Cellulosilyticum sp. I15G10I2: one gene and its partner. The protein of the gene in region 1 interacts with the protein of each later gene in a pairwise test. Links are inferred from orthologs where the notes say so. Each region holds a gene or a part of one and is shown on either strand. Other genes may lie near its edges. The genes, in order: ligA and leuS.

Evidence for each region.
Region 2: the proteins of ligA (region 1) and leuS interact in binary tests that used the Escherichia coli proteins (3 or more experiments, as listed by UniProt). The link is inferred for Cellulosilyticum sp. I15G10I2 from one-to-one orthologs.

What each region holds. Positions count from the first base shown.
Region 1 is NZ_FMMP01000025.1:43,467-51,440, reverse strand. The notes cover bases 4,393-7,348. They hold ligA (NAD-dependent DNA ligase LigA), read right to left. Parts: upstream 6,872-7,348; coding sequence 4,913-6,871; downstream 4,393-4,912. Other genes in these bases: pcrA (DNA helicase PcrA), read right to left, coding at 7,311-7,348; BN3326_RS18650 (hypothetical protein), read right to left, coding at 6,976-7,164; BN3326_RS18660 (glutamate-5-semialdehyde dehydrogenase), read right to left, coding at 4,393-4,818. Outside these bases: BN3326_RS18680 (undecaprenyl-diphosphate phosphatase), read right to left, coding at 1-291; BN3326_RS22125 (hypothetical protein), read left to right, coding at 478-621; BN3326_RS18675 (TMEM165/GDT1 family protein), read right to left, coding at 673-1,341; BN3326_RS18670 (NADH peroxidase), read right to left, coding at 1,573-2,115; BN3326_RS18665 (peptidylprolyl isomerase), read right to left, coding at 2,287-3,507; more of BN3326_RS18660, read right to left, coding at 3,532-4,392; more of pcrA, read right to left, coding at 7,349-7,974. UniProt on the Escherichia coli protein: DNA ligase that catalyzes the formation of phosphodiester linkages between 5'-phosphoryl and 3'-hydroxyl groups in double-stranded DNA using NAD as a coenzyme and as the energy source for the reaction.
Region 2 is NZ_FMMP01000028.1:14,127-22,195, reverse strand. The notes cover bases 3,376-6,426. They hold leuS (leucine--tRNA ligase), read left to right. Parts: upstream 3,376-3,726; coding sequence 3,727-6,126; downstream 6,127-6,426. Other genes in these bases: BN3326_RS18975 (hypothetical protein), read right to left, coding at 6,171-6,426. Also shown: fusA (elongation factor G), read left to right, coding at 1-340; BN3326_RS18995 (DUF975 family protein), read left to right, coding at 558-1,313; BN3326_RS18990 (SDR family NAD(P)-dependent oxidoreductase), read left to right, coding at 1,518-2,288; BN3326_RS18985 (DUF4349 domain-containing protein), read left to right, coding at 2,390-3,337; more of BN3326_RS18975, read right to left, coding at 6,427-6,851; BN3326_RS18970 (NAD(P)H-dependent oxidoreductase), read right to left, coding at 6,851-7,429; BN3326_RS18965 (TetR/AcrR family transcriptional regulator), read left to right, coding at 7,567-8,069.

The DNA of each region.
Region 1 (7,974 bases):
CATCATAATCATTTTTCTATTTAAGTTCATATTTTTCAAAGTAAATTTAAGCGTAAAAATATCTCCCAACATATTAAACGCCTCTTTAATAAGCTCCCAAATCGTCTTATAGAAAGCTATAAAAACTGCCAGTAGTGTGCCTAAATGAAGTACAGCCATAACGAAAGTGGAACTTTCCGGCGCCATTCCTGTAAAGTGTTGATATAATGCAAGATGCCCTGAACTTGATACAGGTAAAAACTCTGTAATTCCTTGTACAATACCTTGTATGATTGCTTCTAAAATTGTCATATGTACGCTCCTTATCTTTTTGTTCTTCCTGATGCTAAACGCTATCATTTATCTATACATGCTTTCTCATTATACAACTTTCTATCCTATTTTGAAAGCATTCCCAAAACTTAAAACCTTAATTTAAGGATAAATTTCTGTAATTACGGTAAAAATGTTAATATATTTTATAATAGGAGTGATACCATGAAATCATTGCAAAAAGTTATATCTCAAAACCAAAGCAGAGAGGATCATAATAAAGAAGCGTGGAATGCTAATAATGGTTTTAAAACAAATGGCAACAGCGGTGTTCAAGAAGGAATCGGGCAAACTAAAAACAAAAGATAAGCACTCAATGGGAGCAGAAAACACTGCTCCTATTTAATAGGATAAAAAAATCTATGCAGATTTATTTGTATAATAAGACTGAATAAATTTTATCATTGTCCAAATAAAGGCCGCACTTATAACTACTGCTTCCATAACTATAAATAGCGTGTCTACCTTATTCCAAAAAAGTGTGCTAAGTTTTATTATCCCAAATACAAAAAATAAAGCCGCGGAAAATGTTTTAATAAAAATATCCGGGATATTCTTTCCTATCTTACTTCCCACCCATATACCCATTACACTCGTTGCTACCATTGCGCCTACTGTCCCTATTAAAATCTCCCATGGACACACAGCATCCATGGATAGTGTAATCGCTGCAAGCTGCGTTTTATCTCCCAGCTCACCTATAAAAAAAGCTGATGCTACTGTAATAATAGGACTTTTATAATTGATTAATTCTTCTTTCTCCCCTTCTTCATATCTTAAAGAGGTAAAAGCAAAATATATAAAAGCTAATCCAGCGATAGTGCCAAGTAATGTGAGGGGTATGAGACACCCTAGCTGGTTGCCGAGCAGCACAGCGAGTCCATGATTAAGCAGCGAGCCTATAAATACGCCTGCCAAAACAGACCTTGCCTTATATCTCGTTGCAAACATCATCGCTAAAATCTGTGTTTTATCTCCCATCTCTGCAACAAATACAAGCAAAAAGGCACTCAATAATTCTCTCGTCATTACCAATCCCTCTTCCCTCTTGATACTGTGTATTTACCAAACTCCATAAACCTCATTAGAGCTTACTTTAATGTATATGCTTGTATACTAACAGGGTATAACATTAAATTTACAATTAATTTTTTGAATGCTCTAAATGGCCTTTTATAGACATAAAAAATAAGGGAACCAAAAAGCTTTAAACTTTTCGATTACCCTTATTATCTTATTTTTTATTTAATTATATCAATTTTATTTGAAATATCTTTTTAAAAGTCCTGCAAATGCCTGGCCATGTCTTGCTTCATCTTTGCACATTTCATGTACTGTATCATGAACTGCATCATAACCTAACTCTTTAGCAAGAGTTGCAAGGTCTTTTTTACCTTGACAGGCACCATTTTCTGCATCTACTCTCATTTGAAGGTTTTTGCGTGTATCACCTGTTACAACTTCACCAAGAAGTTCTGCAAACTTAGCAGCATGCTCAGCTTCTTCTATTGCAATACGTTTATAGGCTTCTGCAACTTCTGGAAATCCTTCTCTATCCGCTTGACGACTCATTGCAAGATACATACCAACTTCAGTACATTCACCCATAAAGTTTTGACGAAGACCCTCTACTACTCTCTCATCTAAGCCTTGTGCTACACCTATTCTATGTTCATCTGCCCATGCAAGTTCTGCTGCCTGCTCAGTAAATTTTGATGCTGGCGCCTTACAAATAGGACATTTTTCTGGTGCTTCATCTCCCTCATGAACATAACCACAGATTGTACATACATATTTTTTCATTATTTAACCCCTCCAAATATTTAATAATTTTTATTAAGTAATAATAATTATTACTTAATATGTTTATATAATAACATATTTTCTTGTTTTGTCAATAGCCTATTTTATTTTTATAAAAAAAACTACCTAAACAATTCAATATATGATGTTTAGATAGTTTTAAATGCTTATTTATTTAATGATGTCTATTTTATTATACAGATCTGTTTTTTCTACAGATAAAGCTTTGCTGAGCTTAATGAGTTCATCTTGAGCATATTGTGTTTTAAGCATGCCTTCACTATCTTGTTTTATTTGTTCAAGAGCTCCCACATCTCTAGCTTCTACCTTAATGATATGATAACCATAGTCTGTCTCTACAAGTTCTGGATATACTTTTCCTATTTCTCCTGTAAATGAAGCCTCTTCAAACTGTGGTACCATTTGGCCTCTTGGGAACGTATACTCTCCGCCACTGTCTTTTGACCCTGGATCTTCTGAATAAACTTTAGCAAGCTCTGCCATATCTTCACCTGCTATTGCCTTATTTAAAACTTCTTGTGCAAGTTCCCTTGCTTTTTCATCTTTACTGGCAATAAGGACATGTTTTACTGTTGCAGTCTCGTAACCCGCTTTAATCTGCTCCATTTGCGTATTAATCTCGTCTTCACTTGGTGTATAATTATCCCTTAAACCTTCTACAACCTTTTGTATCGTAAAATCATACTTAAGAAATCTCTCCATATCTTTAATATCAAATTTTAATTTCTCTACTAACTCTGTATTATTCATTATAATTGTATTGGCCTGTTCATAAACAAGATCTTGATCCTCTTTGGATAATTCTAATCCTAGGGCTTCAGCTTTTTGCTTAGCTGCAATAACGAGACTAATATTATCCAATGTATTTTCCTTAGCTATATCTAATGTTTTGCGTCCGCCCGTCTCCATTTCCCATATGTTAGGCCCAGCACTTTCAAACTGTTGCTGTGTAATCCAAAAGTATAAGTTGAAAACGGGATGTGTGATCTCTTCTCCACCTATTACAACTACAATTTGATCACTCTGACTACTCTCTGGTAATTGTTCTGCTGGACTATTAGCCGCATCTTTTAATTGATCTGCTGAAGGTTTTTGATTAGCGTACAACGCTATAAATATTCCAACAGCTATTAGAAGTACAATCCCTGCAATTAATTTAGTATGCTTACTTTTTTTAGTACCAATTTCTTCTTGAAATCCAGTTGGTTCCTCATTCGTTATATGACTTACTTCTGTATCATCTGTTACTTGTTCTTCCTCTACCGCTTGTTCTTCTTGAACAGTCTCTTGCTCTTCACTTAACTGTTCTCCACATTCTAAACAGTATATTTGATCCTCTGGATTCATATTGTCGCACTTATTACATTTCATCATATAGTCTCCTCTTTAAATTTTCTACAATGTTATTATTTTTTTATGTGTAAAATGTTTTTCACCGGTTGCATAATCTGCTACGATGTGTCCATTTCCACATAGCTTATATTTATAAATGAGTAGTCCTTCTATGCCTACAGGGCCTCTTGCATGAATCTTAGCTGTACTTACACCTACTTCTGCACCAAACCCATATCTAAATCCATCACTAAATCTTGTCGATACATTATGAAAAACATTCCCTGAATCAACTAGCATCATAAACTGAGCTGCTGTTTCTTCATTCTTCGTCACAATACAATCTGTATGGCCTGAGCCGTAGTTATTAATATGATCTATTGCTTCTTGAAGATTATCTACTATTTTAATAGAAAGTATATAGTCCAGATACTCGGTTTGCCAATCTGCTTCATCTGCAGCTTCTGCATGAATGATGTTTCTCGTTTTTTCGCATCCTTTTATAAGCACTTTGTATTGATCTAGAGATGCTTTAAGCTTTGGCAGAAATATAGGAGCAATCTCTTGATGAACGAGTAGTGTTTCTAATGCATTACATACTGCTACATACTGTACTTTTGAATCTGTTACTACTTTGACTGCAAGATCACTATCTGCTTCTTGATCCACATAAGTATGGCATATGCCATCCGCATGTCCCATAACAGGGATATTAGAATTTTTCATAATATAGCTTACAAACTCATTAGATCCTCTTGGAATAAGCAGATCTATAAACTTATCCATTTTAAGAATGGCATTTACATCTTGCCTATTTTCCATAAGCGCTATCCAGCCCGTAGGTATACCTATGTCTTCTGTTGCTTTTTTTATAATTTGAAAAAGTATTTTATTCGTTTCTTTTGCCTCGCTGCCACCTTTAAGGAGTACAGCATTACCACTTTTTAAACATAGTGCAGAGATCTGAACAAGTGCATCAGGTCTCGATTCAAAGATAACGCCTATAACACCAATGGGTGATGCAATCCTAGTTAAGATTAAATCTTTATCTAATTCTGTCTTAAGCTGAATCTTACCAACTGGATCTTCAAGACCTATAAGACTTTGTATGCCTTGTACTACGTCTTTTATTTTCTCTTCACCAAACTTCAATCTTTTTAAAAGCGGCATAGCTGCTTGTTCTTTTTCGCTGTTTTCTAGATCTATGCTATTGGCTTTTTCTATTGCATGCTTATTTTTCTCAAGGGCTTTAGCAATAGCTCTTAATGCTTCATTCTTCTTATCGCCATCTATGGCTGCTAATTGAATAGCTGCCTTTCTTGCGTTTTGGGCTGCCTCATATATATCCATATGCATAATCCTCCTTAAATTGTTCTGTCTTTACTAAACACATAGAACCATTATACCTTTTTTATAATAGGCTTACAAACATTATCTCATTTCCCTAAGCTTTTATAAGTTCTAAAAAATTCTCTTCTGTAATAATCGGGATGCCAAATGCTTTAGCTTTCTTGTTTTTACTAGAGCTTGACGCATTGTCATTATTAATTAGATAATGCGTACTCTTACTCACAGAACCTGTTACTTTACCACCTAGTTCTTCTATTTTAGCTTGCAGCTCCTTACGGTTTTTAAAGTGATAAACTTCTCCGGTTATAACAAACGTATGGTCTTTAATCTGTGATTCCGGTATAGCAGCCACACTCTCCTGTCTTAAGTGAAGTTCTTTCAGCATATTCTGCACCATAACTTGATTAACTTCCAAACTGAAATAGGCACTGAACTCTCTTGCAATAACCGGGCCAATCCCTGAAATATTTTTTAGTTCTTCCTCTTTTGCATGTATCATTTGATCAATTTCATAATTAAAATGTTTACAGATAAGCTTAGCTGTATTTAGTCCAACTTGTACAATCCCTAGTGCATAGATAAACTGTGCAAGGCCAACATCTCTTGATTTTTCAATAGATTGCATTAGGTTCTGATAAGACTTTTCTCCAAACCCCTCTATTTGAACGATTGATTCCTTATAGCCTTCTAAATGATAAAGCGAACTAAATTCCTGCAAATAACCTTTCTTAAGAAATTTATCGATTGTCGCTTCTGAAAGTCCTTCAATATTCATAGCATCACGACTTGTAAAATGTACAAAAGCTCTTAAGCGCTGCGCTTTACAGTTGGTATTTGTACAATAGAGTGTCTTCGATGCTTTCTCTTGTTTAATAATGGTATGTGCGCCGCACACCGGACATGCATCTGGCGCTTTAACAGGTCCAGTTGGGGTTACATTCTCTGAAATCTGAGGGATGATCATATTGGCTTTATATACCTTTACGGTATCCCCTATTCCAAGTTTTAGATCTTCTAATATACTTAAATTGTGGACACTAGCTCGCTCCACAGTAGTCCCTTCGATCTCTACCGGTTCAAAAATAGCTACTGGATTAATAAGCCCTGTACGAGATGTATTCCATTCAATATTAATAATTTGTGTCTCTGCTATTTCATCCTGCCATTTAAAGGCAATTGAGTCTCTTGGAAATTTTGCTGTTTCACCAAGCCCTTTAGCATAAAAAATATCATTATAAGTCAGTACAAGCCCATCTGATGCAAAGTCTTTATTTGATATTTCTTCTGCGAAGTATTTAACGCACCTTTCTAGGGTTGCTTGTGTAACTTTCTTATACTCTACAGTTTCAAATCCCTTTAAACTTAACCAATCTATCTGCTCACTCTTTGTCTGAAACGCCATACCACCTTCTACAATCGCAAAGGCAAAAAACCTAACTTTTCTATCTGCCGTAATTTTGGAATTAAGCTGTCTTACACTGCCGCTGCATAGGTTTCTAGGATTTTTATATTTTTCTTCTTTTTCACCTAGTTTTTCATTGATTTTATGAAAGTCTGAATAAGTAATAATCGCTTCACCTCTTATGACAAGTGACTCTTCATAATCTATTTTCAGCGGAAGATTTTTAAATACTTTTGCATTATTAGTAACATCTTCGCCAATTTCTCCATTTCCTCTTGTAACTGCACGGACAAGTTTACCTGCCTCATAAGTACATACAATCGTAAGGCCATCCAACTTCCAGGATAAGAGCCCTTCCTCGGCACCTAAAAATGTTTTAAGCCTCTCACTGTCTTTAGTTTTATCTAGTGAAAGCATTTTCTGTGTATGCATTATTTTAGGTAAGCTGCTTACAACACCATAACCTACCTTTTGGGTAACACTTCCTGCAAGAATAATGCCTGTCTGTTCTTCAAGATTCTTAAGTTCATCATAAAGCTTATCATATTCATAGTTACTCATTATTTCTGTATCTTGCTGTTCATATGCATAAGCCGCTCTATTTAATAGCTCTACCAATTCTTTCATTCTGCTCATTTGATCACTACGCATAAACTTCTCCTAACTTAAATACTTTATATTTTATAGGTTATAAGACTATTAGTAAAGCTCCCTAAAGCACTAAAATTAATACTTTTAAGGAGCTCTTCATATTATTATTTTTTTTGTTTGTAGCGCTGCATAAGTTTAGTCCCAAGTGTATGACATCTAGCTTGATCTACAAAATTCCTCTTAATAAATGTCATTTCATCATATTCCTCAGATGTCAGCCTTCCGCTTTTATACATATCCTCTGCAAGTTTTAAAAAATTTTCCGTGTTCTTAATGAGTTCTTGTAATAGCATATAGGATTCACACTTCCTTAACACAATATAACATATTGTATAGCATTTAAGCTTATTTTATCACTTCGTTATTTATTAATCAATTATTTATTCCTAAATATGCACTATTTACTATACAAAATAATTAAAACTGTTACTTATTAAAATTATAACTTTTGTAGTTTAGCAAACCTTGTACTTAACTGTCTTATTTCACCACTTTGAAAGCTAATTGTCACAAATACATCATCTTTAATTTTGTCAATTTGTTTAATAGTTCCTTGCCCAAACATCTTATGCTTTACAATATCACCTTCCGTAAAATCTAAAATGGGCTGAGGTAAATTTTCTATTTTAGAAGGTGCATGTCCTAGATTATGGCCTATAGGTCCTTTACTCCTAAAAGACGGCATAGTAGGCTTAGGTATTTCTTTAGTAACAAACGTTTTTTTCTCATTTGCAGACTTTGTCTCAAAGGTTCTAAGACTTTTGGAGTCTTCCTGAGATTTTTGCAGTCTTGATTCTCCTCTTCCAAGTTCTCTGATAAATCTAGAAGGTAAACTGTACTGTGTACGTCCAAAAAGTGTTCGCTGTTCTGCGTGAAGAATATATAGTTTTTCTCTGGCTCTTGTAATGCCCACATAACATAATCTTCTTTCTTCCTCTAATTTATCGTCTCCCTCTGTAAGGCTCATATAGCTTGGAAAGAGCCCTTCTTCTACCCCTGGCATAAACACGACAGGAAACTCAAGTCCTTTGGCACTATGTAGCGTCATAAGTACTACCGAGTTACTATCTTCATCGTAATTATCAATATCTGCTACAAGTGCA
Region 2 (8,069 bases), on another replicon or contig:
GATGGCGACTACAATTGCATTTAAAGAAGGGTTGGTAAAAGCTCAGCCCACTATTCTTGAACCTATTGCACATGTTGAAATAACAACACCTGAAGAATATACAGGTGATATTATGGGGGATATGAAAAAGCGCAGAGGACGTATGATTGGCATGGAAATCAAAGGTCAAAAACAAGTTATAGTAGCAGAAGTTCCTATGGCAGAACTCTATACGTATGCAACTGATGTACGTTCAATGACGCAAGGTAGGGGAGATATTTATTACCGATTTGAAAAATATGAAGAGGCACCAGTAGATGTTCAGCAGAAAGTTATAGCTGCTAGAAAAGAAATGGCATAAGTAGATTATTAAAATAATACTTTAATAAGAGAGATTATATCATCACTATATTATGAGGATATAATCTCTCTTAGGGTGAATGCTTTTAGAAAAAAGAGATCAAGGGATTTTTGAAAAACAAGGGGACAATGAGTAAAAATAAAAATGTTACATTTGAAAAATGGTATATAGATTAATAATTTTGAATATGTTAAACTATATGTAAGGAGGGGTAGATATGTGGACACGGGAAGAACTTAAGGAAAGAGCTAAGATAGTGCTTAAAAGATCGTATTGGAAAGCACTCTTGGTCAGTTTTATTTTAGCATTGGTATCAGGTGGTTTTTCCAGTATAACTCAAAGATTTAACCAGAGGGATGATGGCAGAGTCTTTATTGAAAAACAAATAAGAGGTGGCAATATAAGTTGGGACTGGGTTGGACCTGCTATTTTAATAGCTATTATAGCAGGGCTTGGCTTTTTTATTATTAGTTTAGCTTTTAGTATATTTTTAGCTAATCCCTTAGAGGTAGGTGCTAGAAGGTTTTTTATGAGCCTGACTATAGAAGATGCACAAGTTGATTTATTGGGGTATGGTTTTAAAAATGGCAGATACATGAATGTTATTAAAACAATGTTTTATACAAATCTTTTAATCTTTTTATGGAGTCTGCTGCTTGTTATTCCAGGGATTATAAAAGGATATGCTTATAGCATGGTTCCGTATATTTTAGCAGATAATCCTGAAATTGATTATAAAAGAGCTGTCGCGTTAAGCAACCAAATGACTATGGGAGAGAAAGCTAATATATGGGTATTAGATTTATCTTTTATTGGATGGTATTTATTAGGTGCATTAGCCTGTGGCGTAGGAATCTTATTTGTACACCCCTATGTTAATGCAACCAAGGCAGAGTTATATATTACATTAAGAAGAAGAGCATTACAAAATAGATTGATTCAAGATGGAGAATTAAACAACACTTCAACTTAATTACTCTATGTAATCCAAATAGAGGATACTTATAAAAAGCAACACCTCAAAATAAAATGAGATGTTGCTTTTTTATAAGTATAGAAGTTATGTTATAGTACTATTTAAATAGAAGTTATAAAAAATATTTGATGAATTTTCAGAAAAAACATATAATGATATTATAAAACATCATTAAGTTTAATAGAGTTAGGAGAAGAACTAATGCCTAAAGATTATACAGTGCTTATAACAGGCGCTTCAAGTGGAATTGGACGTGAACTTGCTAAGTTATTTGCAGAAAAAGGTTATAATCTCATTTTAGTAGCCAGAAATATGTATAAGCTTGACGTTTTAAAACATGAGCTGGGAATTAAAAGAAGAGATATTAAGATTGATATCATTCAGGAAGAGTTAGCACAAATAGGGGCAGGACAAGCAGTATTTGAAAAGGTTAAAAGAATGGGTATTGAAATAGATATACTTATTAATAATGCAGGCGCTGGATATGTAGGTGCGTTTCAAGATAAAGTATTTGAAGAAGATCTTAAATTGATACAGCTTAATATAATAGCTTTAACAGAACTTACTAAGCTCTTTGGCGCGGAAATGGTAAAACGCAAACAAGGCAAGATTCTTAATGTAGCCTCAACTGGATCATATCATTCTGGTCCCTATACAGCTGTTTATTATGCAACTAAGGCTTATGTGTTATCACTATCAGAGGCACTGCAGATAGAACTTAAACCATTTGGCATCACAGTGTCAGCTCTTTGTCCCGGAGCAACCCAAACAGAATTTTCAAAAAAAGCGGGCAAAAAAGATGCAAAATTTGCAATGGGGGCTAAGGAAGTAGCGCAGGTAGCTTTTAAAGGATTGATGAAGCGCAAGACGATAATTATTCCAGGGCTTGGGAATAAATTATTTGTAAAAATACCCCGAGGTTGGGCGAGCCAAATAGTAGCGAAGTATCAAAAATCTTTGTATCTGAAGTGATCTAAAGTAATGTAAATAGACTTACACTGGAACAAATAACTTACTAGAAACGTCTTAATAAAAAAGATAATGAATAATAGATCATGAAAGGGGAGAAAGAAATGAAGAATAAAGTTCTAATTAAAATTTTGCAAGTCATGGTAGCAGCTGTTTTGGTATTTAGTCTATATGGGTGTGGGGCTCAAAAGTCAGCAAGATCAGAGACTTCTACTGCAAATCAAGCAGCAAAGTCAGAAGGTATGATGATGGATACTGCAACAGGGACAGCTGTTAGAGAAGAGGTAGCAAGACCTGAAAGTCCCAATGTTAATACAGATGTGGGATATAACCGTAAAATGATTAAAACGGGAGAACTTCAATTGCAGACTAAAGATTTTAAAAAAAGTGTAGAAGATATCGTTGCGAAGGTACAGAGCTTGGAGGGGTATGTAGAAAATTCGAATATACAGGGGAGTAACTTCTATAATAACTATCAGAATACAAGAAGTGCATCTCTCGTTGTGCGTATTCCTCAAAAACACTTTGATGCTTTTATTAATCAGTCAAGTGAATTTGGAAATGTTGTTTATACAACGTCTAACAGCACAGACATTACAAGTGAATATGTGGATACGGAAATACGGCTTAAGTCTTTAAAAACAAGACATGAAAGATTATTAGTCCTTCTAGAACAAACAGGCTCACTTAAAGACCTTTTTACAATAGAACAAGAACTGGGTCAGGTAACTTATGAAATTGAAAAGTTAAGTGGTACTTTGCAGCAATATGATCAGTTGGTAGATATGAGTACAATTAATATATCTATTGAAGAGGTCTTTAAAATTGAAGAGTCTAGACCTATTATTACTTTTGGCGATAAAATAAATGATACATTTAAAGAATCTATAAAAGGGCTTAAGCGTTTATTAGAAGGCTTTGTATTAATAATAGTAGCTGTTATACCGTTTTTAATTCTTATCGTACCTAGTGCAATTATAATAATCGTTCTTAGTAAAAGGTTTAAAAAAAATAGCAAAGTCAAAGCTCAGCGCTCAGAAGAAGATAAATAATAAAGGAATTGTATTTAGGCGTTGATTTTCTAGCGCGTATATGATAAAATTTGCTATGAAAAATCAAATATTTTAAATACAATGATGCGAAGTAGTAGTATAAGGCGTTTTTTAAGAGAGCTGCTGGGTGGTGTAAAGCAGTAAAACAATTAATATGAACTCATCGCTAAGTTCCATACTGAATATTGGAGTAGGTAATGGCGGTGCTTCCCGTTAAAGAAGATAAAGTGCGCAAAGAGAATTTTGCGAATTAGAGTGGTAACGCGGAAATAACCTTTCGTCTCTTAATATATGAATTAGGAGACGAAAGGTTTTTATTTTGAAATACGAAAGCAAGTAGTAGTTAATTTAAAGCGTATTCATTGATAGACGTACTAAAGGAGGAATATATTGTGAAATATGATCACAAACAAATTGAACAAAAGTGGAGAGCAAATTGGGATAAGGCACCAATTAATGTAGAGACCCCAGATAAAAAGCCTTATTATTGTCTGGATATGTTTCCTTATCCATCAGGAAATGGACTGCATGTAGGGCATTGGAGAGGGTATGTACTTTCAGATGTATGGAGCCGTTATCAAATTCTTCATGGTTACCACGTACTTCACCCGATGGGATGGGATGCTTTTGGGCTTCCTGCAGAAAACTATGCTATTTCTAAGAAAGTACATCCAGCTATTGCTACAGCCGAAAACGTAGCTAATTTTAAACGCCAGTTGCACGATATCAGTGCGATTTACGACTGGGATAAAGAAGTGAATACAACAGACCCTCATTACTATAAGTGGACACAGTGGATCTTTCTTAAAATGTTCGAAGAAGGTCTTGCTTATGAAAAAGAAATGCCTATTAACTGGTGCCCATCTTGTAAAACTGGACTTGCAAATGAAGAAGTGAAAGAGGGTTCTTGTGACAGATGCGGCAGCACAGTCACAAAGAAAAATCTGCGTCAATGGATGCTTAAGATAACAGCTTATGCAGAAAGACTTCTAAATGACCTTGAAGGACTTGAGTGGCCGGAAAAAGTTAAGAAGATGCAGTCAGATTGGATTGGTAAAAGTTACGGTGCAGAGATTGACTTCGAAATAGAAGGAGCAGACAAAAAAGTTAAAGTTTTTACAACAAGACCAGATACGCTATATGGTGCAACTTTTATGGTTCTTGCCCCAGAACATGAACTTGTTATGGCGCTTACAGCGGAAGAACAAAAGGCACAAGTAGAAAAATATGTTTTTGATGCATCTACTAAGTCATCGGTTGATCGTATGGCAGATAAAGATAAGACAGGCGTATTTTTAGGCAAATATGCGATCAACCCGCTAAATGGCGAGAAGCTTCCTGTTTGGATCTCTGATTATGTACTTGCGGACTATGGAACAGGCGCTATTATGTGTGTACCTGCTCATGATGAACGTGATTTTGCTTTTGCGACAAAATTTAAGCTTCCTATTGTACAAGTTATTTCAAAAACAGGAGAGATTGAAGACTTAAAAGAAGCATTTACTGAAGAAGGCATCATGGTTAATTCAGGAGAATTTAATGGTCAAAAATCAAGTGAAGCAAAGATTTCTATACCAGAGTACCTCGAAAAACAAAGTATTGGAACAAAGACGGTTAATTATAAACTTCGTGACTGGGTATTTTCACGTCAAAGATACTGGGGTGAACCTATACCCGTAGTCCACTGTGAACATTGCGGCGTAGTAGGGGTAAAAGAAGAAGATCTTCCTATTACATTACCACAAGTAGAAAGCTATGAACCAACAGGTACAGGAGAATCGCCACTTGCAGCAATAGATGAATGGGTTAATACAACCTGTCCAAAATGCGGAGGCCCTGCAAAAAGAGAAACCAACACAATGCCGCAATGGGCTGGCTCCTCGTGGTACTTCTTAAGGTATCCCAATCCACACAATGATAAAGAACTTATCAGTAAAGAAGATATGAAAAAATGGCTGCCGGTAGATATGTATGTGGGCGGGATTGAACATGCCGTTCTTCATCTTTTATATGCAAGGTTTTATACTAAATTTTTATATGATATCGGCACAGTAGATTTTGAAGAACCTTTTACACGCCTTTTTAATCAAGGCATGGTTACAAAAAATGGTGCGAAAATGAGCAAATCTAAGGGTAATGTAGTTTCACCGGATGAGCTTGTAGAAAAATATGGTTGTGATTCCCTACGTATGTATGAGCTTTTTATTGGACCACCAGAACTTGATTCAGAGTGGGATGATAGAGGGATTGAAGGCGTATACCGTTTCTTAAATAAAGTATGGAAACTAGTTGATGAGAATAAAGCAATACCGGCTACTAAAGATATGGAAAGAATCCGACATAAAATGATTTATGATATTACACTACGTATGGAAAGTTTCAGCCTTAACACAGTAGTTAGCGGTTTTATGGAATATACCAATAAGCTTCTGGATCTTCAAAAGAAACAAGGTGGTATTGATCAGGATACAATCCGAACGCTTATTATACTGCTTGCACCATTTACACCACATATCAGCGAAGAGCTTTGGCAGACACTAGAGGGTAGCGGCAGTGTATTTGCAAACGAGTGGCCAGTTTATGATAAGGAAAAAATGAAAGAAGATGAAATCGAAATAGCTATTCAGATTAGTGGTAAAGTAGCCGGTAAGATTACAGTAGCCACTGATGAAGAGGAAGCAAGTGTACTTGCAAAAGCAAGACTAGCAGCTGCAGCTAAGCTCGAAGGCAAGCAAATTATAAAAGAAATTTATGTTAAAGGTCGTATCGTTAACATTGTAGCTAAATAAATAGAAATGGGCACAGATTCTGCAGAATCTGTGCCCATTTCTATTTATTTAGCTATTCTTGCGTACATCAGTTTTTTAGTAACATTATTTTTTTTAGCAAGAACCAGCCAAAATTTATTTCCCATCAAGATAAAGAACCATTTTGGAAATTTATAATTACCAAAAATAATTTTTTTATCATAGGGTAAAGAATCAAGTTCTTTGATGCTATTGATAAGTAAACAGAGTGCATCGTAAACAGGACGCGCTACTTTAGAATTTAAAGGAATTTGATCTTTTGTAGATCTAATCATTTCACCGCCGCCTAGTCCTATGCCTCCACACCACTTAAAACCTGTTGCTAGGCAATAATTTTCTAAAATGCTAAGTGCATTTTTATTTTGATGTCCCTCAATAAAGCCACAGTTAGCAAGTGCATAAAGCGCAAGGGGATTTGAATCATTTATAGCGTGTTGTTTTTTATAAGCCTCTAAATTTACCAGTGCCTCTAACAAGCTAGAAGGTAAACTATCAACATAAAGAGGGAAGACAATAACAATTAACTTGCAAGATAGAATATTTTCAAAAAGATCATGTTTATTTGGTTTGTTTAGAAGTTCTAGTGCATTTATTATAAGTTTTTCTTTAAAAGTATTTTGAAGCCCTCTCCAGATATAATCTATAAGATATAAAGAGCAGCTCTCGCCCGTTTTAGGGCTTCCATTTATAAAACAAATTTTAGCCATTAGATATTTCCCTCCATACTATCTTTTGAAAGATATTTTTTAATATCAATAGCAACTTTTAACATATCATTTTCATTACTACAGAAATAAACCTCAGGATCAGATGCATCAAGATTAGCAGCATTTGCTTTTGTAAGAGCGGTAAAGGTGTTTTTTTCAGCAGGTGTAATGTTATCATTATAAGCTACCATTATAAGATTGGGACGTTTAATATAACGTTGTTTGTGATGCACTTCACCTTTAGACCTTTTAAAAAAAGGAAGTAAAGTAGGGATTAAACGATCTAATGTTCTTTTGATAGCAGGGCTGTATGAGCCATATAAGAGAGGTGTTACATAAATAAGCAGATCACTGTTAATAATGTCTTTGTTAATAGGTGTTGTAATATCCTTAAAAATACAGCTGCCAGGAGTCTGCACCCAACAATTAAAGCATCCGATACAATGCCTAGCTGAATCCTTATCTATAGCATACCAGTTGATTGTTTGAATGTTTGATAAATGGTCATGGAAGATCGTATTAAGCGAACTTGATATTGGATGAAGATTAGAATTATCATATATGATGGTTGTATGCATATAAAACCCCTTTCTATGTTAACGGTGTAAACATTAAAGAGATTATAGCATTGTATGTTTACAGTGTCAACATATTTGGATATAATAAAATGAAGATAAAAAGATTTTTTATTTAGCATTAAAAAAAGGAGAATAACATGGAAAAAATGAGTTATCATCATGGCACCTTAAAAGAAGAGATGATAGAAAAGGGGCTTACTTTGATTAATGATGAAGGGATAAAAGGATTTTCTCTTAGAAAAGTAGCGGCTATGTGTGGTGTAAGTCATACTGCACCTTATAAACATTTTAAAAATAAAGAAGAGTTAATGGAGGTGATATCAGAACGGGTGTTACAAAGTTTTAGTGAATGCTTAAAACAGGCTATAGAAGAGGGGAAAAACAAGAAAACAAGTATGGCTGAGGTTGGAAAGGCTTATGTAAAGTTTATGCTTGAGCATAAAGAATACTTTAAGTTTATATTCTTTAGTGATTATAAAGTGAGTGTATGCCTCAAAGGAAAGCATTTTATTTATCAAAAGGGTAACCCTTTTGAGGTTTTTTGTACCGGAGCAACTACCTATCTTAAAAATTATGTACAAGACGAGCAGCAGATTAATTATATCATTTTAAGTATGTGGAGTATTGTACATGGGATCTC